Regions from separate parts of the Citricoccus sp. NPDC079358 genome, predicted to be linked through region 3. Evidence: predicted binding sites of a transcription regulator. Region 3 holds the regulator's gene; each other region holds the start of a gene.

Region 1 (10,221 bases), on a different contig from region 3:
GAAGGACAGGTCCTCCAGCTCCCACTTGATCGTGTTCATGCCGAGCCGGTGGGCCAGCGGCGCGTAGATCTCCAGGGTCTCCTTGGCCTTGCGCGCGCTCGAAGCCGGGGCCACATAGCGCCACGTGCGGGCGTTGTGCAGCCGGTCGGCGAGCTTGATGACCAGGACCCGGACGTCGTCCGCCATGGCCAGCACCATCTTGCGGACGGTCTCGGCTTGCGCGGCGTCCCCGAACTTGACCTTGTCCAGCTTGGTGACCCCGTCCACCAGGACGGCCACCTCGTCCCCGAAGTCCCGGCGCAACTGCTCCAGGGAGTAGCTGGTGTCCTCCACCGTGTCATGCAACAGGGCCCCGGCCAGGGTGGTGCCGGTCATGCCCAGCTCGGCGAGGATCGTGGCCACGGCCACGGGGTGGGTGATGTACGGGTCGCCGCTCTTGCGCTTCTGGCCCGCGTGGGCCTTCTCGGCCACCTCGAAGGCCCGGATGATCAGGTCGAGATCTTCCTTCGGCTGGCGGACCTTGAGGGTCCGGACCAGTGGCTCCAGGATCGGCGAATAGTCGTTGGCGACGCGGCCGGTCAGCCGCGCCAGCCGGCTACGGGGCCGCCGTGAGATGATCGCACCGCCCACCGCCGGGCTGCCCGCGGTCGCCGCACCGGACGGACCGCTGGGCCGGGCACCGGGCGGGGTGGCGGACGAGGTGCTGGGAACCGGGCTCGTGACCGGTGCGGTGGGGGTGCGCTCTGGCGCCGCGGACGCCTCAGTCCTGGTGGACGACGTCGACCCCTCGGTTTCCGCGTCCTCGCTCGGCCCGCTGGGCACGGCCGAGGAATAGGTCTGGTTGGGTGTGGGGTGGGGGACGGCCCCCGGGCCGGCCGGGCGCGGCCGTTCTGACTCAGAACCCATGGCTGCCGTCCTTCCCGCGGTCAGCGCAGATCTCGTGCGCTACCGCTGTGCTCAACCCTCAACGGGTAGTGATCCATTCTAGGGCCACCACCAGAAGTGGCCGGTACCCTGCAGTCAGAGTACCGGCCACCAGAGGTGATCAGCGCAGGTCAGGCCGCAGCTGACGTCTCCGCTTCGCGCCGTTCGAGGACCTTGGCGTCATTGGCCTGGATCTTCGGCTCGCCCTTGCGCAGCAACGCGTACAGCGGCGCTTGGATGAAGATCGTGGCCAGGGTGCCCACGATGATGCCGACGAAGATGGCCAGGGAGATGTCACGCAGCGTGCCGGCACCGAGCAGGAACGCGCCGATGAACAGGATCGAGGCCACCGGAAGGATGGCCACCACGGAGGTGTTGATCGACCGGACCAGCGTCTGGTTGATCGCCAGGTTGACGTTCTCCCGGAAGGTCCGCGTGGTCTCCTCGAGGTTGTGCTCCGTGTTCTCCCGGATCTTGTCGAAGACCACCACCGTGTCATAGAGCGCATAACTGAGGATCGTCAGGAAGCCGATGATGGCACTCGGGGTGACCTCGAAGCCGGTGGCACCATAGATGCCCGCGGTCACCGCCACCACGTACAGCAGCCCGATCACCGCGGCGAGCGACATCTTCCAGGTGCGGAAGTAGACGGCCATCAGCAACGCCACGAGGACGATGAAGACGACCAGGCCGAGCAGCGCCTGCTGCGTCACCCCCTGGCCCCAGGTGGGACCCACGAAGTTGGAGGTCACCTGGTCCTGATCGACCCCGTAGGCCGTCTGCAAGTTCGCCGCGACCTCCAGGGTCTGATCGTCGTCCAGCAGGTCCGTCTGGATCCGCATGGTGCCCGGCGCGATGTTCGTGACGGTGGCCTCGGCCTCCGGCACGGCATCCTGGACGGCGTCCTCACCGGGAACGACGTCCGTGTTGGACACCGCGGAGACGGTGAACTCAGAACCGCCGCGGAAGTCGATGCCGAGGTTGAAGCCGCCGCGGGCGAGGGTCAGACCGACCACCGCCACGAGGATGATCAGGGCGACGGAGAACCAGGTCTTCCACTTCGTGGTGAAGGGGTAGGAACGCTTGCCGGTGTAGAGCTCGTTGCCCCAGGTGGCCAGTGCACTCACTTTGGCTCCTCCGTCCGATCAGTCGAGGTGGTACTGCCGTCAGCGGCGTCGGCGGCAGCGTCCGCTGCGGGGTCGGCGGCACTGCTGCCGCCGATTGCCGCGAACTGCTCGGCCCGTCGACGTTCGGCGATCGTCTGCCGCTTAGCCGCCTCCTTGGAGGACTTCTGACTCCGCTTCGGCGCCTTGCCGGACGACGCGGCGGGGACCGGCCTGAACTCCCGGATCTTCCCGGCGCCCTGGTACAGGGGTTCGCGGCCGAGCAGCGAGGGATCGAGGCCGGAGAACTTGTGCCCGCCCCCGAAGAACCGGGTGTTCGCCAGCATCTGCAGCACCGGGTGGGTGAACATGAAGACCACCACGAGGTCCGCCACGGCGGTCAGGCCGAGCGTGAACGCGAACCCGCGCACGTTGCCCACCGCCACGAAGTACAGCACCACGGCGGCCAGCAGGTTGACGGCCTTGGACGCGACGACGGTGCGCTTGGCCCGGAGCCAGCCGTATTCCACGGCCTCCGGCAGGCTGCGTCCGTTGCGCAACTCGTCCTTGATGCGTTCGAAGTACACGATGAACGAGTCCGCCGTCAGGCCGATGGCCACGATCAGACCCGCTATGCCGGCCAGGGACAACCGATAGTTGTCCGACCAGCCCAGCAGGACGATCGCCAGATAGGTCAGTACCCCCGCCACCACGAGGGAGGCCATGGTGACCAGCCCCAGCAGGCGGTACTGGAAGATCGAGTACACGGCGACCAGGGCCAGACCGATCAGCCCGGCGATGAGCCCGAGGCGCAACTGGTCGGCACCGAGGGTGGCGGAGATCTGCTGTTCGGACTCGATGGTGAAGCTGATCGGCAGGGCGCCATACTTCAGCTGCTCCGCCAGGGCCGCGGCGGACTCCTCGGTGAAGTTGCCGGAGATCTGGGCCCGGCCGTCGGTGATGACGGCCTGGGACTGTGGCGCGGAGACGACCATGCCGTCCAGGACGATGGCGAACTGCTTGCGCGGGTCGCCCTCCTGGAAGGGGGTCAGGCGCTGGGTGACCTCGCGGAAGGCGTCCGTGCCGGCGTTGTTGAAGGTCAGGTTCACGGCCCACTGGTTGGTGGAGACGCCGGTGGCCGTGTTGACCAGGCCGTAGTCGGCGTCGGCGATGTCGGTGCCCGGGACCTCGACCGGGCCCACGATGTACTTCACGCCCTGATTCGGATCGCAGACAATCGCCGCCTCGTCCGTGGGCAGCGGCTCCCGGTTCGCGTCCCCGAGCACGGCGGGGCAGTCGTAGGCCTCGAAGTCGGCGGCCAGCTCCGGGGTGATCCAGTTCGGGTCCGAGCCGTTCTCGGGCTCGGCCGTGGGCTCCGGGAACTCCTCCACCGGCGTCCGCTGGTCCTCCGGCGTCGCGGTGAAGGAACCCATGGTGATCACCGGACGGAACTCCATGTTGGCGGAGGCCTGGATCAGCTCGCGGGTCTCCTGGTCCGGGACGCCGGGCAGGGACACCACCACATTGCGGCCGCTCTGGGTGGCGATCTCCGCCTCGGAGACACCCGAGCCGTCCACACGTTGACGGATGATCTCGACCGCCTGGTCGAGCTGCTCCCCGGACACCTCTTGGCCGCCGGTGACCTCCGGGGCGAGCACCATCTGGGTGCCGCCTTCCAGGTCCAGGGCGAGCTTGGGGGCCAGCTGGGCTTGGCCGGTGGCCACGCCGACACCGAGGATCGCCGCCAGGGCGACCATCAGGCCGGCGAGCCACCAGAGGGTGCGCTTGGCGCGTCCCCGGGGGGTCTTATCAGACATGGAGGGCTACGGCTTTCGGTTCACGGGGACGAGGGAGGTCGTCTGCTCGATCAGACGGTGTCAGGCAGACGGGCGATCCGTGCCGGGACGCTGATCGTCCGGGCCGTTGCCATCGGTCTCGTTGCGGTCGGTGCCGCCATTGGCCTCTTCCAGACCGGCCGGGGAATCCGGGACGGTGGTCTCCGGCTCGCCGACCACGTGTGCACCGGCGGTGCCGGCGGCGGGATCCACGGCCTTGCCGATGGCCTGCAGGTGCACGGTGGCCGTGTTCCCCGGGGAGATCTCGATGACGGCCTTGTTCTCTTCCTTGTCCACGGACAGGATGGTGCCGAACAGGCCCATGGTGGTCATGACCTCCACGCCCGGGCCGAGCGACTGGTGGAGCTGCTGCTGCTGCTGCTGGGCCTTCTTGCTGCGGCGGAACATGCTGAAGATCAGCAACGCGAAGATCGCGAGCATGATGAGCAGGAAGGGGTCGAACGGCAGGCCGCCACCGCCTTCCGAATTGGCGCCTTCGGCGACGAGCGAGGCAGTCGGGGGGGCGATCAGCTGGGTCACTTCGGGGACACCACATTCCAGAGTCGGGGCACAGGACAACCCGATTAGTCTACGGGTAGGTTCACACCGTCCGTTCAGACGCGCCCTTCCGGGGCACAATGTTCACTGATCTCCCAGAAATGCACGAGCTCCGGGGTCTGGGCTTCAGACGCTGAACCTCCGGAACAGGGGGCATAAGCGGAGCCCCTGGAGCTCAGCCTCAGGAGCTCAGGAATCGAAGAGCGTGTCGGCCTCTCCGTCCACGCCGGCCTCCGCAGCCCGGTCGGGCCGGCCGGAGTCCGCCCCACCCTCACTCGCCGCCGGCACCGTCCAGAACGCCGCCCCCGGTGAATCGGGGGGCGGGACCAGGCCCAGGTGTTCCCAGGCGGCGGGCATGGCGATCCGGCCGCGCGGAGTCCGTCCCAGCAGGCCCTCACGCACGAGGAAGGGCTCCGCCACGGTCTCCACCGTCTCGGTCTCCTCCCCCACGGCGATGGCCAGCGTGGACAGGCCCACCGGTCCCCCGGCGAATTTGCGGCACAGGGCCTCGAGCACGGAACGGTCGAGCCGGTCCAGTCCTTTCTCATCCACCTCGTACATCTCCAGTGCCGCGGAGGCGGCGCGCGAGTCCACCTGGTCCAGCCCGCCGACCAGGGCCCAGTCACGCACGCGGCGCAGCAGGCGGTTGGCGATGCGCGGCGTCCCCCGGGACCGGCTGGCGATCTGGGTGAACCCCGCGGAGTTGACCTTCATGTCCAGCAGCAGGGCGGAGCGGCGCAGCACCAGTTCCAGTTCCTCGGTGCTGTAGAACTCGAGGTGGCCGGTGAAGCCGAAGCGGTCGCGCAGCGGCCCGGGCAGCAGCCCGGCACGGGTGGTGGCCCCCACCAGCGTGAACGGCGGGATCTCCAGGGGGATGGAGGTGGCGCCGGCCCCCTTGCCGACCACGATGTCCACCCGGAAGTCCTCCATGGCCATGTAGAGCATCTCCTCGGCCGGGCGGGACATCCGGTGGATCTCGTCCAGGAAGAGCACCTCTCCCTCCGTCAGAGAGGACAGGATGGCGGCCAGGTCACCGGCGTGCTGGATGGCCGGGCCGGACGAGATCCGCAGGGGTGCGTTCATCTCCGCGGCGATGATCATGGCCAGCGTGGTCTTGCCCAGGCCGGGCGGCCCGGACATCAACACGTGGTCGGCGGTGCGGCCACGCAGCCGGGCGGCCTCCAAGACCAGGGAGAGCTGCCGGCGGACCCGCTGCTGCCCCACGAAGTCGTCGAGGTTCTTGGGCCGCAGGGCGGTCTCGAGCTCCCGCTCCTCGACCTCGGCCCCCCCGGTCACGATCCGGCCGTCTGGCTGTTCCGTCATGCGCTATCCCCTACCGGCCCGACCGGGCGGACTGTCCCTGGCCGAGGTGGCGCAGCGTGGACTTGAGCACGCTGGCCACCGTGCCGGACTCCTCGAGTTCGGGCTCATGCCGGATGGTGTCCCGGACCGCCTTCTCGGCGTCCTTCTCCGTCCAGCCCAGACCGGTCAGCGCCTCGAGGACGCGGTCCATCCACGGCATGGAGCCGGCCAGCGCCGGCTGGTCCTCGGTCCCGGAGGCGGTCGCGCCCGTGGGTACGAGCTTGTCCGTCAGCTCCAGGACGATGCGCCGCGCACCCTTGGGTCCGATGCCCGGAACCTTGGTGAAGGCCTTGTCATCGCCCGTGGACGCCGCCACCCGGACTGTCTCCGGGTCATGGACGGCCAGCACGGCCAGGGCCAGCCGGGGGCCGACGCCGGAGACCCCCAGCAACACCTCGAAGACCTCCCGCTCGTCCTCGGTGGCGAAGCCGAACAGGGTCATGGAGTCCTCACGCACCACCATGGAGGTCAGGACCCGCCCGGCCTCCCCCCGATGGAGCCCCGCGAGCGTCTGCGGGGTGGCGGAGAACCGCATGCCGAAGCCGGACACGGTGAGGACGGCGTGGTTCAGTCCCACGGATTCCACGGTGCCGGTCAGGGACGAAATCATGCTCAACTCGCTCTTCTCGGGGAGGGCCATCGGACGACGGCCGGTCAGGTGCCGGACAGCAGCCCGGTTCGAACGTATCTACGAAGACCCTAGCCCATGGCGGGATTCAGATCCGGGAACCGCCGTTCCAGCCCTTCGCGCCCCGGCTCCGCTGTTCGGCGGCGAGCCAGGCCTGCTGGGCCGGCGTCGATCCCCCGGTGCGCCGGCCGCCCGAGCCGCCTGCCGGCGTCGGGAACCGCGACGCGCGCTGGGGGCTGGTGAGATTGCCGGTCTCCAGGCCGCGGCCCATCAGCCCGCCGCGCCAGGCATGGGTGATGGCCAGGGCGAGGGCGTCGGCGGCATCGGCGGGCCGTGGCGGGGACTCGAGGCGCAGGATCCGGGTCACCATGGCGGTGACTTGGTCCTTGCCCGCGGTCCCGCTGCCGGTGACCGCTGCCTTCACCTCGGAGGGGGTGTGGAGTGCGACGGGGATGCCGCGCCGGGCGGCGGCCGCGATGACCACTCCGGAGGCCTGGGCGGTCCCCATCACGGTCGGCGTGTTGTTCTGCGCGAACATGCGCTCCACGGCCACGTGATCCGGGCGATAACGGTCGAGCCACTCGTTGATGGCCTCGTCGATCGCGAGCAGGCGCCAGTCGAGGGACTGCTCCGCCGGGGAGCCGACGACCGTCACCGCCACCAGGGTGGCCGTGCGGTTGGGCGCGACATCCACCACGGCGATGCCGCAGCGGGTCAGTCCCGGATCGACCCCGAGCACCCGCAGCGGTCCCGGCGCTTGCCGTGCCGCCGCCCCGGCGTTGACGGTCAAGGGCGGATCAGTCCTCGTCCAGCTGGGCGAGGACCTCCGGGGAGATGTCCACGTTGGAGTAGACACTCTGCACGTCGTCCAGGTCCTCGAGCGCGTCCTCCAGGTTGAAGTACGTCTTGGCGCCCTTGGCATCCAGGTCCACCTTCATGGTGGCCACGAACTCCATCTCGTCCGTGTCGTACTCGATCCCGGCCTCATCCAGCGCGGCGGCCACGGCGCGCAGGTCGGAGGGGTCGCACAGGATCTCGAAGGAGTCGCCGGACTGCACGACCTCTTCGGCACCAGCGTCCAGCACGGCCATCAGGATGTCGTCCTCGGTGTGCCCCTCGGCCGGCAACCGGACCAGGCCGGTGCGGTTGAATAGGAACGCCACGGAACCCGAATCGGCCATCGTGCCCCCACTGCGCGTCACGGCGGTGCGGACCTCGGCGGCAGCGCGGTTCTTGTTGTCCGTCAGGCACTCGACCATGAGGGCGGAACCCTGCGGCCCGCGGACCTCGTAGATGATCTCCGTGTACTCGATGACCTCTCCGGTCAGGCCGGCGCCGCGCTTGATGGCACGCTCGATGTTGTCGTTGGGGACCGACTGCTTCTTGGCCTTGGTGACCGCCAGCTCCAGGGCGGGGTTGCCATCCAGGTCCGGTCCGCCGGCACGGGCGGCCACCTCGATGCCCTTGACGTACTTGGCGAAGGCCTTGGCGCGGCGGGCGTCGATGATGGCCTTCTTGTGCTTGGTGGTCGCCCACTTGGAATGCCCTGACACGTGTTCTCCTCTCCGCGCCGGCCATGCCGGAGCACGGCCCGCATCGGCTGTTGGTGCTGATCGGGTTCGTCCTGGCCCGAACGCCGTAGCGCCGGGCCCCTGCCGCTTGCGGCAGAAGTCTGGCTTCGATTCTACGGGAGGTGCCGCCGATGCCCCCGTCCGGACGGGAGACCGCGCGGATGGTCCGTTCGTCCGAGCCCTGTCCAGCGGTGCCGAGATGTGAAACAGTTGCTGACTATGACGACCGACACCTCCTCCGCCACCGGAACCAACCCCCTGCTGGGGCCGTCCCCGCTGCCCTATGGGCTCCCCGACTTCGCCGCCCTCGACGACGGGCACTTCCTGCCCGCCTTCCGTGCCGGCATGGCCGAGCACCGCGCCGAACTCGAGTCGATCACCGCGGATCCCGCCGACGCGACGTTCGAGAACACGTTCCTCGCCTTCGAGCGGTCCGGGCAACTGCTGCGCCGGGTGCACCAGGTCTTCTCCAACCTCGTGGCCGCCGACGGCACCGAGGCCCGGCAGGAGATCGACGAGGAGATCAGCCCCGAGCTGTCCGCCCACTGGGACGCCATCCACCTCGACACGGCCCTCTACCGCCGGCTGGCGGCGGTGGACCTGGACGGCGACAGCGGGCTGGAGGCCGAGGACCGCCGGCTGGCCGAGGAGACCCTCAAGACCTTCCGGCTGCTCGGCGCGGACCTGGACCGGGAGGCGAAGGTGCGGCTGGCCGCCATCAACGAGCGACTCGCGGTGCTGTCCTCCCAGTACGGACGCCGCATGGTCGCGGAGAACACCGCCTCGGCCGTCTGGTTCGGCTCCGCAGCGGAACTGGCCGGGCTCTCGGAGCAGGACCTCGCCTCGGCCGCCGCCGCGGCCCGGAGTGCCGGGCACGACGCCGGCTACCTCCTGACGCTGTCCATGTTCACCTCCCAGCCCTGGCTGGAGAGCCTCGAGAACCCGGAGTCACGCCGGCGCGTCCACGAGGCCGCCTGGCGGCGCGGCACCACCCCCGGGGAGAACTTCGCCCTCGACCTGGCCGTGGAGCAGGCCGGCCTGCGCGCCGAGAAGGCCGGCCTGCTGGGCTTCTCCAGCTGGGCCGACTACGCGCTGCAGGACCGGACCGCCCCGAGCCTGGACGCCGTCCGCGACCTGCTGGCCCGGATCATCCCGGCAGCCACCGCGAACGCCCGCCGGGAGAAGGCCGAGATCGAGGCCGAGGCCGGCCGGCCGGTGGAGGCCTGGGACTGGCCCTTCTATGCGGCCGGCATCGAGCGGGATCGGTACCGCGTGGACGCCTCTGCCCTGCGCTCCTACTTCGAGCTGGACCGGGTGCTCACCGAGGGGGTCTTCGCCGCCGCGACGGCCCTGTACGGCATCACGTTCCAAGAACGCCCCGACCTGCACGGATACCAGCCGGACGTCCGCGTCTGGGAGGTGCTGGAGGCAGATGACACCGAGCTCGGGTTGTTCGTCGGCGATTTCTTCACCCGCCCCACGAAGTCCGGCGGAGCCTGGATGAATTCGTTCCGGGAGGCGTCCACGTTCTTCGGCGAGCGCCCGGTGGTGAGCAACAACCTGAACATCCCGAGGCCGGCGGCCGGTGAACCGGCGTTGCTGACGGTGGACCAGGTGAACACCCTGTTCCACGAGTTCGGCCATGCCCTGCACGGCCTGCTGTCCTCCGGGCGGTACGCCACCCTGTCCGGCACCGCCGTTCCCCGCGACTTCGTGGAGTTCCCCTCGCAGGTCAACGAGATGTGGATGTACTGGCCGGAGATCGTCTCCGCCTACGCGCGGCACGTGGGCACCGGTGAGACGATCGACTCCGACGTGCTGGCCGCCATCGAGGCCTCCGCCCTGTGGGGCGAGGGCTTCCGCACCACGGAGTACCTGGGAGCGACCATGCTGGACCTCGCCTGGCACTCCCTGGCGCCGGGCACCACGGTGGAGGACCCACTGGCCTTCGAGGCCGAGCAGTTGAGGGCAGCCGGCCTGGATCCGGACCTGGTGGCTCCGCGGTACCGCTCCAGCTATTTCAAGCACATCTTCGGCGGCGGGTATGCGGCCGGGTACTACTCCTACCTCTGGTCCGAGGTCCTGGACGCGGACACCGTGGAGTGGTTCCGTGACCACGGCGGGCTCAGCCGGGAGAACGGCGAGCGCTTCCGCTCCGAGTTGCTCGCCCGCGGCAACACGCGTGACCCGATGGAGTCCTACCGCCGGTTCCGCGGCGGCGAGGCGGACCCGGAACACCT
Region 2 (10,221 bases), on a different contig from region 3:
AGGTCATCGGAGTGCCGTGGACCCACGATCTGCAGCCCCACGGGCAGCCCGGCGGCGGTGACGCCCACGGGGATGCTGATGGCCGGCTGCTGGGTGAGGTTGAACGGGAAGCTGAACGTCGCCCACTGCGGCCAACGCTCCAGGCCGCTGCCGGGCGGGACCTCGTACCCGGCCTCGAACGCCGGGATCCCCACGGCAGGGGTGAGCAGCACGTTGTGCTCCTCGTGGAAGGAGCCCATGGTGATACCCGCCTGCGCAGCGACATCCCGGGCCCGAAGATACTCGACCGCGCTAATTCGCTCCCCCCGGTCCCACACCCGGCCCAGACCCGGGTCGACCTTCTCCCGGGTGCCGGGCGAGGCCGCGGCCATCGTGTCCAGCAGGGTGGCCGCCCCACTGGCCCACAGCACCTCGAAGGCCTCGATCGGATCGGCGAAGCCGGGATCGGCCTCGGTGACGGGCAGACCCGCCTCGTCGATCCGCCTCACCACCGCGTCCACGACGCCCGCGACCTCCCGGTCCACCTTCGCGTAGCCGAGGTCACGCGAGTAGGCCACGTGCAGTCCGTCCACCTCACGGTTGAATTCCCCGCGGAAAGTCCGTTGCGGCGGCGCCAGCGAAGTGGGATCCCGGGGATCCGGCAGCGCCAGGATGTCCATCATCAGGGCCGTGTCCTCCACCGTGCGCGTCATCGGCCCGGCATGGGCCAGCGGACCGAACGGGCTGGCCGGGTACAGCGGGATCCGCCCGTGGGTGGGCTTGAAGCCCACGATGCCGCAGAAGGAGGCCGGGATGCGGACGCTGCCGCCGCCGTCGGTCCCCACGGAGCACGGCCCCATGCCAGCGGCCACCGCGGCGGCAGAACCACCGGAGGAGCCGCCGGCCGTCAACCGCGGGTCGGCGGGGTTGCGGGTGATGCCCGTCAGCGGGCTGTCCGTGACCGCCTTCCAGGCGAGCTCCGGCGTCGTGGTCTTGCCCAGGAAGACCATGCCGTCCGAGCGGAGCCGGGCCGCGACGGGCGAGTCCACCGTCCACGGCTGGTCCGGGTCGATGGACCGGGAACCCCGCAGGGTGGGCCAGCCGTCCGTGAGGAAGATGTCCTTGATGGAGACCGGCACGCCGTCCAGGAGCCCCTGGGGATGGTCACGGTGCCACCGGGCCTCGGACGCGCGGGCCTGGTCCAGGGCGCGGTCACCATCCACGAGGCAGTAGGCCCCGAGATCCCCGTCCGCCGTCCCGATGCGGTCCAGGATCGCGGTGGTGGCCTCGACGGGCGAGAGTGACCGGCTGCCATATGCGGCCACGAGCTCGACGGCGGTCATCTGGGTGGGGTCCATCTGCAGCTCCCGGTTTGGTGACGTGGTGCTAGGTGACGTGGTGCTAGGTGACATCGTGCGGACGGCTTCGCGGACGGTCAGGTTCGCGGCCCTCGTCCCCGCATTATGGGGGTTTGATCTGCGCGGATGGAAGGGCCCACACGTCGTGACCGGCCCATGGTCGCGAGGACGGTGGCGCCCCTATGATTCAGCCCATCATCAACTCGGCAGATCGACGTGACAGAGGGCGAGGAGCGGCAGTGGACCTGTCAGACATCGATTTCGACGGTCCCGTGACCCAGCGCGGCATCGGCGTGATCGCCCCCTTCGACCTGGCCCTGGAGCGGGAGCTCTGGCGGTGGACACCCTTGGACGTCAGCCTGCACCTCGCCCGGACGCCCTTCGAGCCAGTCCCCGTCAGCCTGGAGATGGCCGAACTCGTCTCCGAGAAGCGGCACGTGCAGTCAGCCACCCGGGATGTGCTCGGCGTGGATCCGGAGGTCGTGGCCTACCTGTGCACCTCCGGCAGCTTCATCCACGGGCTCGGGTACGAGTCCGAACTCCGCCGGTCCATCCTGGAGGCCGGAGCTCCCGACGCCGTCACCACCTCCGGTGCCCTGGCGGAGGCCGTGCGGGCGCTGGGACTGCGGCGCGTCTCGGTGATCACCCCTTATGACGCCGACCTGACGGACCGCCTGGTCGCCTTCCTCGGCGAACTGGGGGTGACCGTGCCGCAATGCCACTACCTCGGCCTGGGCGGCGGGATCTGGCGGGTCAACTACCGCACCGTGGCCGAGCTCATCCTCGCGGCCGACACCCCCGACTCCGAGGCCGTCTTCGTCTCCTGCACCAACCTGCCCACCTACGACATCATCGAACCGCTGGAACGCCGGCTCGGCAAGCCCGTCCTGACCGCGAACCAACTGACCGTCTGGGCCTGCCTGGGCCGCATGGGCCTGCCGATGGTCGGCCCGGGCCGCTGGCTGGCCGACGTCTTCCGAGAGGAATCCCCCACATGACCACCATCGGCATCATCTACCCGGACCACGCGGCCGAGGACGAATACCCGACGGCGGCGAGCCGGCTCGGTGTGCGCCTGCCACTCGTGCACATCTACGGCACCGATCTCCACGCGGTTCCCGAACTCCTCGATCTGGGCAGCCCGGAGAAGCTCGCGGAGGGGGTCGGACGGCTGCTCGCGGCCGTGGCAGGGGCACCTGCCGTGGACGGGGTGGAGAACCTGGATGCCGTGATGTGGGCCTGCACGTCCGGCAGCTTCGTCTACGGCCACGCGGGCGTGCGCCAGCAGGCGGACCAGCTGACCGAGGCGGCCGGGGTGCCGGCGGCCAGTACCTCGCAGTCGTTCGTGGCCGCCGCGGCCGCGCTCGGCGTGGGGCGGGTCGCCGTGGCCGCCAGTTATCCCGACGAGGTGGCGGTGCTTTTCACCGACTTCCTGGCGGCCTCGGGGATCGACGTGGTGGCCCGCGGCAGCGCCGGGATCGGCACGGCGGCGGAGGTGGGCGCCTTGGAGGGCACCCGGGTGATGGATCTGGCCCTGCAGAACGACCACCCTGCCGCCGAGGCCTTACTCATCCCGGACACGGCCATGCACACGCTGGACGTGTTGCCCGCGATCGAGCACCGGCTCGGCAAACCCGTCCTCACGGCCAACCAGGTCACGATCTGGCACGGTCTCCGGCTGGCCGGCTCGTCGGTCGTCTCGGACCAGCTGGGCGCGTTGTTCACCCGGGTGTAGTGGCAGCGCCCATCGCCGCTAGGGAATGGTGATCTGACGACCGGCGAGCGCCTCCAGGTTGGCGCTGGCGAATCCCCAGGCACTGCGCCGCGGGCTCACCCTGGCGCCGCTCCATTCCGCGAGCATGTACGCCACCTTGCCCTGCATCTCCTCCCGCAGGCGGCGGAACGAGTCCTCAGGATCGGTGCCCACCTGGCCCTGCAGCAACCACCAGGCCCAGGCCGCCGCTCCGGCGTTGGCCACGAAATCCGGGATCACCGGGATCCCGCGCACGGCTAGGCGTTCCTCCGCGTCCGGCGTCGTGGGTGAGTTCGCGGCCTCGACCACCGCCCGTGCCGCGATGTCAGCCACGGACCCGACCCCCAGCGCATAGGAGACCGCCGCGGGGACGAGGATGTCCGCGGGTGCCGAGAGCACCGCCTCGCGCGGCAAGAGCTCGACGCCGGACGGTACCGTGGCCCGGTCGATCTCACCATAGTGGTCGCGGGCGGCCAGCAGGGCCGGGATGTCCAGTCCGCGGGGACAGAACAGGGTGCCGGCGGCGTCGGCGATCGCGGTCACCGGGACGCCCGCCTCGTGCAGGTACCAGGCGGCTCCGCCACCCATGGTGCCGATGCCCTGGATGGCCACCGTGGTCCGCGTGGGCTCCCAGCCGAGGGCCGCCGCCGTCCCCAGGCAGGCCTGAGCCACCCCGTAGCCACCGATCACGTCCCCCAGCGGCAGTCCGTCCCGGTCCACGGTGTCGAGTCCTGCCCGGACGCGGTCCAGGGTGGCAGCCGGGTCCGGCGAGCGACGGATGGCGGCGTGGAAGGACTGGTCCAGTCCCAGCCGGGTGAAGACGGCGTCGAGGTCCGACTGGGAGACGCCGAGGTCTTCGGCGGTGACCCAGGAATTCTCGAGCCATGGCCGCATGTGCGCGAAGAACCGCTCCAGGACCCCCAGCGCATCCGGGTCCCTCGGATCGCAGTCGATGCCGGCCTTGGCCCCGCCGACGGGCAGACCGAACGCCGCGGTCTTGGTGGCCATGCAGCGTGCCAGGTCGGCGACCTCGTCCCGGGTGCAGCCGGCTCGCATGCGGGTGCCGCCCGTGGCCATGCCACCGACCAGGGTGTGCACCACGAGCCATCCTTGAGAGCCGGTGACCGGATCCGTCCACACGAGCTCATGCTGCGGTGGACGATCGAAGGGGTCAGGCCGCGTGAACGGCTCCCGCACCGGATTCCGGGGCAGGGTCTCTGGCCGCGTGCCACGCTCCGGTCCACTCGTGCTGTCGTGCGTTCGGTTGCCATCAGGGTTCTGGATCAGGGTCATGCCCGCCACCTCCATCGAGTTCACGGTTGGTCCCGCAGCGATTCGCCCTCCGGCGTGTGCTCCGGTGCGTGCTTCGGTGAATGTTCGGTTTGCGCCGGTTCAGCTCCGGCTCGTACTCCCAGCGTGGAGGGGGTTGCCGCTGGCGTCTATCGCCGGTTCCTGCACGATGCCGTGCATCGGGACTGCAAGGTCTCCCCTCCGCCGGCGGCGCACCCCTATGCTGACGCGCATGGAGTTGTCGTTGCGTCGGCTGAGGATGCTGCGGGAGTTGCACCTGCGTGGCACCGTCACCGCCGTGGCGGCCGCCCTGCACTACAGTCCCTCCGGCGTCTCCCAGCAGTTGGCCCAGCTGGAGCGCGACGTCGGCGCCCGGCTCGTGGAGCGGCATGGCCGCCGGCTGCTGCTCACCGATCTGGGGCTCGTCCTCGCCGAGCATGCGGAGCAGATCCTCGGCTCGGTGGACCGGGCCACGATGGCCCTGGAGCAGGCTCAGAACGGGGTGACGGCCCGCCTCACTGCGGGTGTCTGGGCGTCCGTGGCCTCCAGTCTGGTGCCGCAGGCCCTGTCCAGTCTGGCGGTGAGGTATCCCGGGATCGAGGTCCGCACCGTGGAGTTGGATCCCGAGCAGACGGCGGGTGCGGTCAAGGACGGCACCCTGGATTTCTCCTTCGTGATCGATTACTCGGTGACTCCGGTGACCTGGGACCCCCAGCTGACCCGGACGATCATCGCCGTGGAACGGCTCCACGCCGCAGTGCCCACCGGGATGATCCCCTCCGAGACGGTGCGACTGGCCCAGCTGGCAGACTATCCGTGGATCCTGGCCCGGGAGAGCGATCACTTCGGTCATGCGGTCCGCATCGCCTGCCATCAGAAGGGCTTCGACCCGAGGATCGTCCACACCGTCGCCGAACAGCCCACCGCGCTGGCCATGGCCGCCGGCGGGCTCGGGGTGACGCTGGTGTCCGATCTCGCGCTGGAACTGATCCCGGACGGAGTGGACATCATCGCCCTGGAGGAACCGGTGATGAGGACGGTCTCCATCGCCTATCGGACCACCCCCACACGTCGGCCGTCGCTCGATCTCGTCATCAACGCGATCCGCACGGCAGCAGCGGAGAAGGGGCTGGCCATCGGTTCAGCTCCGGCCTCGTCTGACTCGTCTGACTCGTCTGAGTCCGCGCCGGCGTCCAACCCGCTCGGGAGCCCTTCCTCCTGAGCCCTGAGCGTTGATGCCTGCTCCCTGCTCCCTGCTCCCTGAGCGTTGATCCCTGAGCGTTGATCGTTGATCCCCGAGCCCTGATCGCAGAGCCCCGCAGTACTCCACAGCCGCAGGTTCTCGCTCAGCCCTCCACCTTCCCGTGGAGCGCGCTTATCTCGTCCGTCGTTCGTGGTCGAATATATGTGCTAGCACACAGGGCCCGCGTAGGCGACAGGGTCACCACGGCTGCGCGGGAGCGAGGACCGTCCGGAAGGAGGACAGGGAATGACGGCAGAGGAGAGGGAGCCCTCACGTGGTTTGGACGAGTTGGCCGAGTGGGCCACTCCGGACGTTCTTGATGTCGCTCGCCAAGCCCTGGAGCTCCTGGCCGAACGCCTGTCCGGTCCCACGACGGTTGACGCCTTCGAACGCGTGGTCTCGTCGCCCGCTGATCAGGACTGGTCGGGACTGACCTCCTTCGCACCGATCGCCCCGGGAGAGTCGCCCCATGGTCCCGACTTCGTGGCTGCACCGGAGACCTTTGCGACCGGTTCGCTACCCGTCATCCACCGTAGGGTCGAAGATCTGGGACGTCTTCTGACAGCGGTACATACGTCGTTGGCCGGACATGCCGCCCATGCCATGGGTGAGGGTTCCCTCCGCGAGCCGTTGCTCGGCATCCCTGGAGGGGCCAAGCCGTTTCGAGATGCCCCGGACTGGATGGTGAAAACCCTGCGGATTCCCCGGCCGGAGGCACGCAGACGCATCCACCGTGCCCAGCAGGTCCAGCCGCCGGTCCCAGAGATCACCGGCCACCAGCGCAGTGCCGCCTACCCCGTCCTGGCCGAGGCCTTCCTGCGGGGGCATCTCGACCCATGCTCTCTCGACCTGATCTCCACGGCCCTGGAGCAGACGAAAAAGGATGCCGAAGCGACGAACGCGGACGCGTCCTTGACCGCGGATTGGCTGTCCCGGGGCGAGGAGACCCTGACGGCCCAGGCCACCGTCCTGGACCCGGAGTTGATGCGACATGCCTGTACCCGCTGGCGTCAGTGGGCCCAACACGCGCTCAACCCGGATGGGGCAGAGCCGTCCGACGCCGTCCCGTCCGTCCAGCAAGGACTCTCCTACCGGGGCAAGCGACGGGGCTTCCATCTGTGGAAGATCGCTGCGGACGACCTCCAGCACGAGGTCCTCAGCACCATCGCCGGCGCCGCGACCAACCCCCGCGCGCAGGGTGAGGGCACGCAGGGCGGTGGCGCGCAAGACGAAGGCATGCGCGACGAAGGCACCCAGGGCGGTGGCGAGGCCACCAGCAGTACGGTGTCGGCCGCGGAGGCGCCCGTCCCGAATCTCTCAAATGGAGCAGGCCTCTGGCCAGACGCCGATGTCATGTCCGTCGACCGCAGGTCCCGTCACCAGCGCCAACTCGACGGCCTGACTTCCGCCCTCATGGGGGCTTTGGCATTGGTCGAGGGCAACGGACTGCCGTCATCCGGCGGGAACCGGCCGCTGGTCATGGTGACCATCGACTACGAGACCCTCGCCGGTCAGGTCGGGAGCAGCCAGGTTTCTACCGCCGGAACCTCCCCGCCCGAATCCAGATCGGCCGACCCACGGAAACCACCAGACCCACCCGGCGAGCCGGGCATTCTCCCACTCGACCTCGGCACTTACAGATCGGAGGCGGCCTTCACCGGTCCGATCAGTCCCAGCACCGTACGTACCCTCGCCTGTGACGCCGACATCCTGCCCGTGGTCATGCGCGGCCCAGGACAGATCCTGGACGTGGGGCACACCCAACGCCTCTTTCCACCTCGACTCCGTCGGGCCATCACAGCCCGCGACGGCGGATGCGCGTCACCCGGCTGCACGATGCCGGCGCCGTGGTGCGAGGTCCACCACATCCAGTGGTGGACCCACGGCGGAGCGACGAGCGTGGACAACGGTGTGCTGCTCTGCAGCCGGCATCATCATGCGGTCCACAGTGGTTCATGGGACATCAGCGTCGAAGACGACGGCGTCCCCTGGTTCGTCCCCGCACCCTATCTGGATCCGTTCAGGACGCCCCAGCGCAACCGGTACTGGCGGGCCTAGGCGTGGACCGAGCCGACGCGATGAGTCAGGTCGCGCGACTGGCGCATGGCAACTGAGTGGCTTCGAGCAACTGAGTGGCTACGAGACTGCGGGACACCGTGGCTGGCGGCCACGAGACTGCTGGGCCACAGGGTCATGTGGCTGCCTGAGTCCACTACCCTGCGGCGTCGGGCCAGTTGCCATCCAGCATCTGCAGGAACTCCGGTTCGGAGACGAGTTCCACCTGCTGCCCCTGCTGACGGCGGGCCAGTGCGTCCCGCGTCTTGCGATGCCCGACCGCCCCGCCGCGCGTTGACGTGCCGAGATCCTCAGCGCGGAAGCCATCTCCGACGACCAACATGGTGGTCTGCGCGTTGACCCGGCTGCCCGTCCGTGCTCCCCACGCGGCCGCCCGATGCTTGGCCTCCTGCCGGGGCATCCCCAAGTTGCCGGTGAACACCACGGTCTGTCCATACAGGGGATGAGCCGGGTCTGCGTCGGCGGCAGGCTCGGGATTGATTCCCTCATCCGGCCAGTGCATCAAATCAGGCATGCGCTCGGCGTGCGGCAGCACCACGGTGGAGTCGAAGACCGGCCCGAGCCCGCGGGCCTGGCGGGTGGCTCGGGATTCCGGGCTGGTTCCGGCCCGGCGAGCCTCCAGCTGTCGCAACCGCACCCCATCGAGGGCCAGGATCTCGGCCAGCCCCGCTTCCAGCAGGCCGGTGGAGGACCGCGTGGTCCGTGTTCTGCTCGCTGTGCCAGTCGAGTCCGCCGTGGCCTCCGCGTCCACTGGGGCCGGTGACGTCGGTTCGTCCCGCGTCGCCAGGTGCGCGCCGGTGTTCGGATGCTCCAGCAGCGGTCGGTTCGTCAGCTGCGGATCAGCCCATCGCGGATCAGCCGGTTGCAGCTCAGCCAATTGCAGCTCAGCCGGTTGCCGGGCTGCCCTTCGGCGCTCGACCACGTCGATCATGATCCACGCGCACGCCTCGGCGTCTGCGAGGGCATCGTGGTGGTCCTCGAGTGGATGTCCCGCCTCCGCAGCGGCCACCGGTAGCGCATAGGACGGCAGGTCATAGGTGCGCCGGGCCATCACCAGGGAGCAGGCATAGTCGAAGCGCGGGATGTCTCGGCCGGAGACCTCGAGCGCAGATTCTATGACTCCGAGGTCGAAGCCCGCGTTGTGGGCCACGAGGGGGTCCGGCCCGATGAAGTCCGCCATGTCCCCGAACACCTCAGCGAATCGCGGGGCGCCGGCCACCTGCGCCGCCGTGATGCCGTGGATTCCCACGTTCCGGGCATCGAACCGGTCGAAGCCTGCCGGGGGCCTCATCAACCAGTACGCGCGTTCCACCGGTTGACCGTTGCGGACCCTGACGAGGCCCACGGAACACGGCGAACCGCGGAAGCCGTTGGCCGTCTCGAAATCCACCGCCGTGAAGTCGAGCGCCATCAGCGCCCTCCGCCGGACGCACCATCTGACCCGGTCAGCAACCGCACCAGTTCGGGAAGCAGCTGCCGGAAGGCGGTACCACGGTGGCTGATGGAGTTCTTCACCTCGGGGTCCAGTTCGGCCACGGAGACGTGCATGCCGTGCGGCTGCAGGATCGGGTCATAGCCGAAGCCGCCCGTACCCCGGGGTGCCGTCAGCAGGGTGCCGGCCAGGAAGCCGAGTTCGACGTGTTCCTCGCCGGCCGGTGTAGCCACCGCGGCGGCACAGACGAATGCGGCGTTTCGGTGTTCGGGCTTGACGTCCGCCGTCTGGTCCAAGAGCAACTGAAGGTTGGCCGCATCATCTCCATGTCGTCCGGACCATCGGGCGGAGAAGATCCCGGGGGCGCCCCCGAGGACCTCCACGGAGAGGCCGGAGTCGTCGGCCACGGCCACCAGCCCCGTGTGCCGGGCGACGGCATGGGCCTTCTTCAGGGAGTTCTCCTCGAAGGTGACACCATCCTCCACCACGTCCGGGGCGTCCAGGGACGCCGCGTCGACGACGTGGATGTCGACGTCCAGGCCGGGCACCTGTCCGCGGAGCAGTTCACGCAGCTCGCGCAGCTTGCCCTGGTTGCGGGTGGCGAGGACGAGCCGGGGCTGGGTGGTGCCGGCTGGACCGTTCACCGTTCGCCCGCCAGGGTCTCGCGCTGGATGCGGGCCAACTCGGCGGACCCGGCCACGGCCAGGTCGAGCAGGGAGTCGAGTTCGGAACGGTTGAACGGGGCGCCCTCGGCGGTGCCCTGAACCTCCACGAAGTCGCCGGCTCCGGTGACCACCACGTTCATGTCCGTCTCCGCGCGGACGTCCTCCACGTAGGGCAGATCGAGCATGGGGACACCATCGATGATGCCGACGGACACCGCGGCGACGGAGTCCTTCAGCGGCTGAGCGGAGGCCGAGATGACTCCTTGTCCCTTGGCCCAGGCGATCGCCTCCGCGAGCGCCACATAGGCCCCGGTGACCGAGGCGGTGCGGGTGCCACCATCGGCCTCCAGGACGTCACAATCCAGCACGATGGTGTTCTCGCCCAAAGCCTTGAGGTCGATGATGGCGCGCAGCGAGCGGCCGAT
Region 3 (10,221 bases):
GGATCCCCGGGGACGAGTCCGCGGCACCGATGCTCTACGTGGCCCCGCTGTCCGTAGCCGGCAAACTCCGCGAAGGTCTCTTCGGTCAGGCCACGGCCGTGTTGACCTCGGCCACGTTGGCCATCGGGGAATCGTTCAACCCGGTGGCTGGCTCTCTCGGCCTGATGGGCGAGGGGGCGCCGGTCTGGACCGGTCTGGACGTGGGAAGTCCCTTTGACTATCCGAGGCAGGGTGTGCTCTACGTGGCGCGGCACCTGCCGAAGCCGGGCCGGTTCGCCGCCCCCGAGAGCTATGACGAATTGGAGGCACTGCTCCGGGCGTCCGGCGGCGGTGCCCTGTGCCTGTTCTCCTCCAAGCGGGCCGCCGAGGACGCCGCCACCGAGATGCGCACCCGGCTCGGGCCGAAGCCCACGATCCTGTGCCAGGGCGACACCACGCTGACCGCCTTGGTGCGGCAGTTCGCCACGGAGGAGGACACGTGCCTGTTCGGGACCATGAGCCTGTGGCAGGGCGTGGACGTGCCCGGCGAGTCCTGTCGGCTGGTGGTCATCGACCGAATCCCGTTCCCGCGACCGGACGATCCTCTCTCCACGGCGCGGTCCAGGGACATCAGCCGCCATGGCGGCAACGGTTTCATGGCGGTCTCCGCCTCCCACGCGGCGGTCCGCCTGGCGCAGGGTGCCGGCCGACTCATCAGAACCGCGACGGACCGCGGTGTCGTGGCTGTCCTCGACTCGAGGCTGGCGACGGAACGGTATGGGTCGTTCCTGCGCTCGACCCTGCCGGACTTCTGGCCCACGGCCGATCCCTCGGTGGTGCGGGGCGTCCTGGAACGGCTCCGTCCCGGTGACTAGCGGATCAGCATCTCCAGGGCGCCGACCGTGCGAATAGCCCGCCATTCGAGGCCGGGGGCCGGGCTCCAGGCGGGCCAATCCACCGACCATCCGCCGTCGGGGTCCTGGGCGGAAGCCAGCCACCGCCGGTCCCGTGACAGCACGGCCGCCGGGACCAGCCCGCCGAGAAGATCGGACGGGAAGGGAACGGTCCACGGATCATGGACCAGGTCGACCGCGTGGAGGCTCTCGTCCTCGGCGCCGCCCTCCACGGGAAGGGAGCCGTCGGCCGAGAGCCGCTCACGGAGCACCGTCAGGACCGGGCTGTCCGCCGAGCCCGCGGGGAGGCCGTCCGCGGCAAGGAACCTCAGTGCGTACTTGGTCTCGTAGGCGGCCAGTCCGCCGTCCGTCGACCCCTGGGACAATCGCAGGCGGCACCAATCGGAAGCGGCCTCGGCCCACCCGCCCGAGAACCCGGTCAGCAGTGCCGCGGCGGCGAAGCCGAAGGTCAGATGCGAACCGCCCGGAACCGGCTGGACCCACGGTGCATGGGGCCACTCGAGAGAGGCCTCGGTGACGAACGGCACGGAACCATCCACCCCGGAGGTCGAGGCCACGTATTCCAGTCCAGAGCGCACCCAGGGGTGCTCGGCCAGATCCCAGCCGGCCAGGAGATCCAGGGCCGTCAGGGTGGAGAGCGCCTCACTCCTCGGTGATCGCACATCGGGTTCGAGGCCGTGGCCGAAACCACCGTCCGGATTGCGGTATGCCCCCAGGGCGGCCAGGACGCCCTCGGGTCCGCCCCCATGGAGCAGCAGGTCCACCCGACGGCGTTCGAGCAGCCGCCCGTGTGTATAAACGAACTCCTCGGCATCCGCCACGCGGACGCCGGGCGGCAGGGGCCGATGGTTCATGGGGCTCAGAGCGCCCGGAGTACCGTGACGACCTTGCCCATGACCGTCGCCTCGTCGCCGAGGATGGGCTCATACGCAGAGTTCTGTGGCAGCAGCCAGGTGTGGCCGTCTCGCTGCCGGAAGGTCTTCACCGTGGCCTCGTCGTCGAGCAGGGCGGCGACGATGTCCCCGTTCAGTGCGTTGTTCTGCTGGCGCACGACCACCCAGTCGCCGTCGCAGATGGCGGCATCGACCATGGAATCCCCGGAGACCTTCAGCATGAACAGCTCGCCTTCGCCAGTCAGCTGGCGCGGCAGGGTCATGACGTCCTCGACCTGCTGATCGGCGAGGATCGGCCCACCGGCGGCAATCCTGCCCACCAGCGGAACCGGTACGGCATCACCCTCGGCGGCCCCGGTGTGCAGGGTCCTCACCGTCCCCACCGGCGTGGCGGTCGAATCGGGGGCCGCGGCAGCCGACTCCGTCGAAAGAGCTCGGCCGTTCTCGTCCAGCAGGACCTCCATGGCACGCGGGCGGCCCGGATCCTTGCGGAGGTAGCCCAGTTTCTCGAGTTGACCCAGCTGATGGGTGACCGAGGAGAGGGATGCCAGGCCGGCGGCATCCCCGATCTCCCGCATGGACGGCGGGTAGCCGTGCGCGGCAATAGCCGAACGGATGGATCCGAGGATGATCCGCTGACGATCGGTGAGGGGCCGGACGCTGGGAACGCGGTGCGGGTCCGGGGCGGGAGTGGAAATCCGGGGGGCCATTCGACCATCCGTTCTTATCGTGTCCGTCGGTCTTGGTGAGGTGTCTCGTGCTGGGTCGCTGGCTTTGACGATACCGGAGTCACAGCCTCGATTCAAAGATATGTTCGAAGTTTTCTTGGCATGTTTCGAACAGGCGTGCTAGACATGACGTCGAAGCAGTCGAACACACGTTCTAGACGGCCCGGGGATCCGGGAGGAGAGGCAGAAGAGCATGAGCACTGCAGCATCGGTCCAGACCCGCACGACCGGCTCCGCCGGATTCCACCTGAACCGCCGTGGTCGTTTCCTCTTCGTGGGGTTCCCCGTCATCCTCCTGTCAGTCCTGGCCGCCGCGGCCGCTGTCTTCTTCGGCGCCCACGGGGTGGCCCCGGCGTCCGCGTCGGCCGACGAGTCGGCGGCAGCCGTGGAGACCCTCACGGTGAACTACGGCGACACCCTGTGGGCCATCGCCGGGCGCACCGCCCCGGAATCGCCCCGTCATGAAGCCATCCTGCGCATCGGCGAACTGAATGACCTCGACGGTGGTGAGCTACAGCCCGGCCAGGTGTTGTTCGTGCCCGCCGGGGCCTGAGCCCCGGCTGGACCTGGCTGCGGCGCCGAGGATTCGATACCCTCCGACCGGCCGGTAGGATGGCCTCGGTCCGTGGTGGGGCGGATCCATTGCTGATGACGGGGCACGCATGGGGAACAAGCGCAAGCAGATGAAGTCTGTGGCGACCCCGGTGGCCTTTTCCGCCATCGGTGCGCTGGTGGCCACCGGCGCCTTGCTCTATCCCGGCTTCGACACCGCTGACCTCGAACTGCATGATGCAGGCATCTGGGTCACCCACAACAGCGGGGGATACGTCGGCCACCTGAACCACGAGTCCGCCATCCTGGACGGTGGTTTCCGGCCCCCGATGGAGGGCGTCGAGCTCCATCAGGAGGATGTCACCGCCCTCATGCTGGATCCGGCATCCGGTGCCCTGACGTCCATTGACACGACTGCGATGGCCGCCGGTGATCAGGTCATGCTGCCGGCCACCCAGGACTTCGCGCTCGGGGCGGGCATCATCTCCGCCAGCAACCCCGCGGAAGGGGCCGTATACGCCGGGACGGTGGACCCGACGCCCCAGATCTCCGGGGACGAGCCACTCTACGAGGCTGAGGGGACCGTGACGTCGACGACGACGGTGGGCGGTGAGGTGTTCGTGGCCGACCTCGGTCAGGCCACCGTGATCCGCTTCGGGCGTGAGGATGAGTCGTCCGGGGCCCTGGTGGAGACCGGCCGGGACCGCGTCGACGGCCTGTCCGGCATGCAGGAACCGCAGTTGGTGGCCGTGGGTGACGTTCCCGTGGTGGTGGATTCCTCCTCCGGCACCCTGTCCTGGCCCGGTCACGTCGTGGAGGATGAGCGACTGGTGGGTGCGGTGCCGCAGCCGTCCGGTCCAGAGGCAGACCAACTGGCCTTGTCCACGGAGCGGGAACTGCTCACCGTGGGACTGTCCAGCGGTGAGATCCGGTCCCTGAGCATCGTCCCGCCCACGGACCCCTCCGCCGGATCGACCACGGCCGCCGGTGCCGCGGGCAGTGTGGCGGCGACGGCGCCCGTCCGGGTCGCCGGGTGCCTGCATGCCGCCTCGGCCGTCACCGGACACTACCTGCAGGACTGTGAGGGTGAAGAGCAGGATCAGGTGGTGCCCGTCCCGGACCTGCAGGCCGGCGCGGAGCTGGTCTTCCGGGTGAACCGTGATGCCGTCGTCCTCAATGACACGACGTCCGGGACCAACTGGATGGTCCTGGATCAGATGAAGGTCGTCGCCAATTGGGACGACCTCGAGCCGCCCCAGGGTGAGGGCGAGGAGACGGAAGAGGAATCCGACGAGGTCACCCAGGAGACCGCCCTGCCGGAACGGCAGGAGGAGAACAGGCCGCCGGTGGCAGAGGATGACAGTTTCGGCGTGCGTGCCGGGCGCACCACATCGTTGCCCGTCCTGTTCAATGACTCCGATCCCGATGGTGACGTCCTGACGGCCTCCCTCGAGGGCGATCAGCCTCCGGTGGGGACGGTGCAGGAGATCATCGACGGTATCGGCATGCAGATCGTCGTCCCCGAATCCGCGAGCGGCCGGGCCGAGGTGACCTATGTGGCCGATGACGGGCGTGGCGGCACGGACACGGCACAGGTGTCCCTGCGGGTGGTGCCGGACAGTGAGAACCGGGGGCCCACGCAGGAACGCAAGGCGGTGCTGCGCGTGCCAGCTGGGGAATCGGTGACGAGCCAGGTCCTGACCGACTGGATCGACCCGGACGGCGACGACCTCCAGCTCGTGGGCGCCCTCGCCGAGGAGCCGGATACCGTCCGGACCCGTCCGGACGGCCAGCTCACGTTCCAGGACAACACCGGCGAGGCCGGACGCCGTGACCTCCAGGTCTCCGTGTCCGATGGGCGCGAGACCTCCACGGGCACCGTGCAGATCGAGGTCCTCGAACGCGGTTCGATCCATCCGCCGATCACCCAGGCCGACCACGTCACCGTCCAGGCGGGTCAGGAGATCACGTTCTACCCGCTCGAGAACGACACCGACCCCCTCGGGGGCCCACTGCGCCTCGCCCACGTGGCTGCTACCGAGAATGCGGAGATCTGCTACTCGGCTGCGGGAGGTTCGGTGCAGTGGTCCTCGGAGGTCGCTGACACCTACTACGTCGAGTACCTGGCGGCGAACGAGTACGATTCCGCGCCGGGACTGATCCGGGTGGATGTCGTGGAGGGCGAGGAGAGTTCCGGTCTGCCGGTGGCTGTGCGTGACATCGCACTGTTGCCGGCGGGCGGCCAGGCCCTCGTCAATGTCCTCGGCAATGACACCGATCCGACCGGTGGCGTGCTGGTGGTACAGGGGGTCCAGGATGCCACGACCGAGTCCGGGGCACCCGCCCCGTTGAAACTGGCCGTCGAGGACTTCAACCACGTCCGGGTCGTGGACACCGGAGGCCTGACCGGCCCGGCCACGTTCTCCTATTCGGTGTCGAATGCCCAGGGCACCTCCCAGGGCGAGGTCACCGTGGTGCCGCTGCCAGAACCGGAGGTCATGCAACCGCCCATCGCCGTCGCGGATGCGGCGAACGTCCGCGTCGGAGACGTGGTCACGATCGACGTCCTGGCCAATGACACCCACCCCAACCAGGAAGAGCTGACCCTGGTGCCCGAACTCGACCGCCAGGTCGCCGAGGACCTCGGGATCGGTTTCGTGTCCGACGGAAAGGTCCGGTTCCGCGCGGGCAGTGAGCCAGGGCGGGCCACTCTGGCCTACACGGTGCGAGCCCCGGACGGGCAGCAGGCCTCGGCGACCGTGGAAGTCTCCATGGTGCCGATGGATCGCGAGTCCAATAATCCGCCGGTGCCCCTCTCGGTGTCCGCCCGGGTGCTCTCGGGAGAATCTGTGGCGGTGCCGATCCCGTTGGACGGGATCGATCCGGACGGCGACTCCGTGACCTTGGAGGGCGTGCAGTCACCACCCACCCAGGGATCCGTGCGCATGGAGAAGGGCCGGTTGGTCTACACCGCGTCCAGTGCCGCCACGGGTTCCGATGTCTTCACCTACTCCGCCGTGGACCGGCTGGGTGCCCGCGCCACCGGCACCGTGACCGTCGGCATCGCCCAGCCGCTCAGTACGAACAACCCGCCGGTGGCCTTGGACGACTCGGTCGAGGTCCGGCCCGGGCGCACCTTCACCACGAACGTCCTGGCCAACGACGCCGATCCCGACGGCGATCAGGTCACGCTGGTGCAAGATCGATTCGCCCCCAGTCAGCCCGAGGTGCCGGTGGAGATCGTGGATGGACGGGTCCGCGTCGTCACCCCGGAGACCGAGGGTTTCCTCAATATCGGCTACACCATCGCCGACCCGGCCGGTGCCACTGATTCCGCCAACCTCTCCATCAGCGTGGATGAGGAGGCCCCCCTGATGCCGCCCGTCGCCCGCGACGACCTCGTCGGGGTCGAGGAGATCGACGGCCGGGAGCAGATCTCCGTCTCGGTCCTGGACAACGACGAGGATCCGGACGGAGCCGTGGAGGAACTCGAACTCGGCGTGGACGAGGCCGCCCAGACGGCCGGTGCCCGGGTGGAGGGAACCTCTGTGGTCGTCCCCGTGCAACCGGAGGCACAGGTCATCATGTACACGGTGACGGACGTGGACGGCGGGGTGGGCCGAGCCTTCGTCCTGGTGCCGGGCAATGACCATCGTGCGCCGTGGCTGACCACCACCGGACCAGTGCGTGTGGTGGCCGGTGAGGAAGTCCGGGTGGACCTGACCGACCACATCGGCGTCCGCGACGGCCGCACGCCACGGCTGACCGATGACAGCTCGGCGTCCGCCACCCCCGCGTCCGCCGCCTTCACCGTGGGATCGGCCACCGAGGTCCGATTCACCGCCCCGGCCGACTACGCCGGTGGCGCGTCGGTCAACGTGACGGTGACGGATGGCGAGGACGGCTCGGACCCGAATGGGCTGGTGTCCACGCTGTCCATCCCCATCACTGTCGAACCGCGTCCGGACGAGAACAATCCTCCGACGGTGCAGTCCAGCTCGCTGCAAGTCGAGCAGGGTGGCGACCCGGTGACCCTGGACCTCAGCCCGCTGGCCTCGGATCCCGACGGTGACGAGCTGGACTTCTCCCGCGGTCAGGTCAGCGGTGAGTTCGCTGCCGAACTCGAGGGGACCGAGCTGAGGGTGACGCCTTCCTCCAACGCCGACCGGGGCACGACGGGCACCGTGGCGTTCTCGGTGTCCGACGGCGAGGCCGAGCCCGTCACGGCAGAGATCACCGTCGACGTGGTGGGCACCTCGCGGGAGCTCCCGCGCGCCCTCGATGACGAGATCCCGGAGGCCCGGTCCGGCGAAACCGTCGTGGTCAACGTGCTGGAGAACGACATCAACCCGTTCGAGGGTGAGGCGCCGCTGACCGTGACCGCGGCCCAGGTAGTGACGGGCGAGGGTACCGCCGCGACGGACGGCTCCACGGTGACCGTCACCCCTGGGCAGGACTACTCGGGCCGGATGCAGGTGACCTACACGATCCAGGATCTGACGGCCGACCCGACCCGGGAGGTCCAGGGCAACATCACCGTGATCGTCAAGGGCAGGCCGGACGCCCCCGGTGTTCCCCGGATCGAGTCCGTGGACGACCAGACGGTGGAGCTGTCCTGGGCCGCCCCGCCGGACCACGGCGATCCGATCACCGGATACACGGTGACGGACACGACCACGGGTTCCACCCAGCAGTGCTCCTCCACCGCGTGTTCCATCTCCGGCCTGGAGAATGCCGTGGAACACCGCTTCACGGTGACGGCCACCAACGGCGTGGGCGAATCGGACGCCTCGGGTCTCTCGGCGCCCGCGATTCCGGACGTTCGTCCCGAGCAGCCGGCCCCACCCACCGTGGACGCCGGTGACGGTCTCGTCACCGTCCAGTGGACGCCGCCGGTCAACCGTGGTTCGGCCATCACGGACTATCGCGTGCAATTGAGCCCGGCACCGCCCGGTGGCGGCCTGCGCTCGGCCGGTGCCGGGACGTCCTTGAACTGGGACGGCCTCACCAACGGCGTGGACTATCAATTCCGCATCCAGGCTGTGAACCAGGCCGACGAGCCGTCCGAGTGGTCGGGCTGGTCGGTGGCCGCGACGCCGGCCGGCAAGCCCTTCGCCCCCGGGGCCCCGTCGGCGGTCCGGGACACCTCGGCCGTCGACGGCGGCGTGGTCCGGTTGTCCTGGTCCGCCGCGGACGACAACGGCGCTGCCCTCCAGGGGTACACCGTGACGGCACATTCCGGCAGTTCGAGTGTGTCCCGTGACGTGGCCTCGGGAACCACATCGATGGACTGGTCCGGACTGGACCGGTCCACCTCCTATACCTTCTCCGTCGTGGCACGGAACGCCGAAGGATCCTCCCCGCCTTCCGGACGCTCCGCGGCGGTCACCCCCTACGGGCTGCCCGGTGCCGTGAGCGGGCTGACCACCTCACCGACCGGAGCCAACCGCCAACTGGACCTCTCCTTCTCCGGGGCGGCGAGCAACGGCTCACCGGTCTCCTACGAATACTCCCTCGGCAGCGGCTGGTCGTCCCTCGGGACGTCGACGTCCTCGACCATCGACGTGCCGGCCAACGGGTCCACCTACCAACTGAGTGTCCGCGCCACGAACGCCGCCGGCGTCGGTGATTCGCGGACCGTCTCCACGCAGGTGGCCTACGGCCCCTTCACCATGCCCACCCTCCGCGCCACATCCCAGGTCGGCTCCGTGAAGTTCACCTGGAGCCCGACGAACACCACCACCATCGGCAATGGCCGGTCCGTGACCGTCACGCCGAAGATCGATTCCACCACCGTGGAGAACAACGGCTCCTTCACCACGGCGCGGACGCGGGCGGCCACGTCCTCCACGATGACCATCCAGGTCTGCGTCACCGGGACCACCACCTGCAAAACCGTGACCGAGTCGGGGACGTCCCAGGCCATCCCGGATCCCTCCGTCAGCATCTCCCGCGGTGGCAGCGCGGCGAGTTTCGGCCAGTGTCAATCCGGTGAATACACGGACTGCTGGCGGACCGACAAGACCTTCTCCAACTTCGATCCGGGCACCACCATCGAGTACACGTGCACCGCGATCGGCTCGTCCTCCACGGACAAACCCGGGAGAGTCTTCACATTCGGCGATTACTCCGTCACCGTGGACGCGAACGGCAACGCCACGCAGAACAACACGAACTGCATCGCCCATGACGGCCACCGGCAGATCTGGCTGGACCTGACGAGCCACGGCATCGAGTCGAACCGCCTTCAAGCACCCGGTGACTGAGGACTCTGCGCGGGTCTCCGCGCGGGTCTCTGCGCGACATGCGCCGGCCGCTGACCCTGCCGAGGCTTAGGCTGTCTCAGGTGAGCAATTCGGATACCCAGTCCACCCCGGAGGCCCTGGCCGCCCTGCCGCTGCGCGAGAACCTGCGGGGCTTGAGCCCCTATGGCGCCCCGCAGCTGGAGGTGCCCGTCACGTTGAACACCAACGAGAACACGCATCCGGTGCCGGACGAGGTGGTGCGGGCCATCGCCGCGTCGGTGGCCGAGGCCGCCGTGACCTTGAACCGTTACCCGGACCGCGAGTTCACCGAGCTGCGCAAGCGGCTGGCCGAGTACCTGGGCCACGGGCTGTCCGAGACGCAGCTGTGGGCCGCCAACGGCTCCAACGAGATTCTGCAGCAGGTGCTCCAGGCCTTCGGCGGCCCCGGACGCACGGTGATGGGCTTCCCGCCCACCTACTCCATGTACCCGTTGCTGGCCGCGGGGACGGACACCGGTTACCTGGCCGGTGTGCGCGGGGAGAACTTCTCGCTGTCAGCCGCCTCAGCCGCACAGCAGGTGGCGGAGCGCCAGCCGAACGTCGTGTTGCTGTGCTCGCCGAACAATCCCACCGGCACGGCCCTCGGCCTGGAGGTGGTCGAGGCTGTCTACGAGGCCGCCGCGGCACACCAGGGCATGGTCGTCGTGGATGAGGCGTACGCCGAGTTCGCCCTCGCCGGCACCGAATCGGCGCTGTCCTTGTTGCCGGGCCGGCCACGGCTCGTGGTGACGCGCACCATGTCCAAGGCCTTCGCCCTGGCCGGCGCCCGGCTCGGCTACCTGGCCGCCGCACCCGAGGTCACTGACGCGCTGCGCCTGGTGCGACTGCCCTACCACCTCTCCGCGGTGGC

Evidence for each region. Region 3 encodes LexA, which represses DNA repair genes until DNA is damaged. Its sites were predicted from a motif close to TCGAACANNTGTTCGA; they were not measured.
Region 1: the regulator LexA is predicted to act here: its motif matches at 6,461-6,476, upstream of ruvA (Holliday junction branch migration protein RuvA).
Region 2: the regulator LexA is predicted to act here: its motif matches at 5,778-5,793, upstream of AB0333_RS15280 (DUF222 domain-containing protein).

Annotation. Positions count from the first base shown of each region.
Region 1 is NZ_JBFBLI010000002.1:173,339-183,559, reverse strand. It holds gene AB0333_RS03240 (bifunctional (p)ppGpp synthetase/guanosine-3',5'-bis(diphosphate) 3'-pyrophosphohydrolase) at 1-630, opposite strand, end outside; gene AB0333_RS03235 (hypothetical protein) at 614-835, shown strand; gene secF (protein translocase subunit SecF) at 1,056-2,051, opposite strand; gene secD (protein translocase subunit SecD) at 2,048-3,844, opposite strand; gene yajC (preprotein translocase subunit YajC) at 3,905-4,402, opposite strand; gene ruvB (Holliday junction branch migration DNA helicase RuvB) at 4,610-5,743, opposite strand; gene ruvA (Holliday junction branch migration protein RuvA) at 5,754-6,392, opposite strand; gene ruvC (crossover junction endodeoxyribonuclease RuvC) at 6,499-7,200, opposite strand; gene AB0333_RS03200 (YebC/PmpR family DNA-binding transcriptional regulator) at 7,208-7,963, opposite strand; gene AB0333_RS03195 (M3 family metallopeptidase) at 8,201-10,221, shown strand, end outside.
Region 2 is NZ_JBFBLI010000016.1:15,450-25,670, reverse strand. It holds gene AB0333_RS15305 (amidase) at 1-1,337, opposite strand, end outside; gene AB0333_RS15300 (Asp/Glu/hydantoin racemase) at 1,577-2,335, shown strand; gene AB0333_RS15295 (maleate cis-trans isomerase) at 2,332-3,072, shown strand; gene AB0333_RS15290 (Glu/Leu/Phe/Val dehydrogenase dimerization domain-containing protein) at 3,091-4,383, opposite strand; gene AB0333_RS15285 (LysR family transcriptional regulator) at 4,613-5,602, shown strand; gene AB0333_RS15280 (DUF222 domain-containing protein) at 5,870-7,681, shown strand; gene AB0333_RS15275 (exonuclease domain-containing protein) at 7,836-9,110, opposite strand; gene rdgB (RdgB/HAM1 family non-canonical purine NTP pyrophosphatase) at 9,110-9,775, opposite strand; gene rph (ribonuclease PH) at 9,772-10,221, opposite strand, start outside.
Region 3 is NZ_JBFBLI010000010.1:44,554-54,774, forward strand. It holds gene AB0333_RS12580 (ATP-dependent DNA helicase) at 1-854, shown strand, start outside; gene AB0333_RS12585 (hypothetical protein) at 851-1,747, opposite strand; gene lexA (transcriptional repressor LexA) at 1,753-2,496, opposite strand; gene AB0333_RS12595 (LysM peptidoglycan-binding domain-containing protein) at 2,708-3,067, shown strand; gene AB0333_RS12600 (Ig-like domain-containing protein) at 3,177-9,332, shown strand; gene AB0333_RS12605 (histidinol-phosphate transaminase) at 9,413-10,221, shown strand, end outside.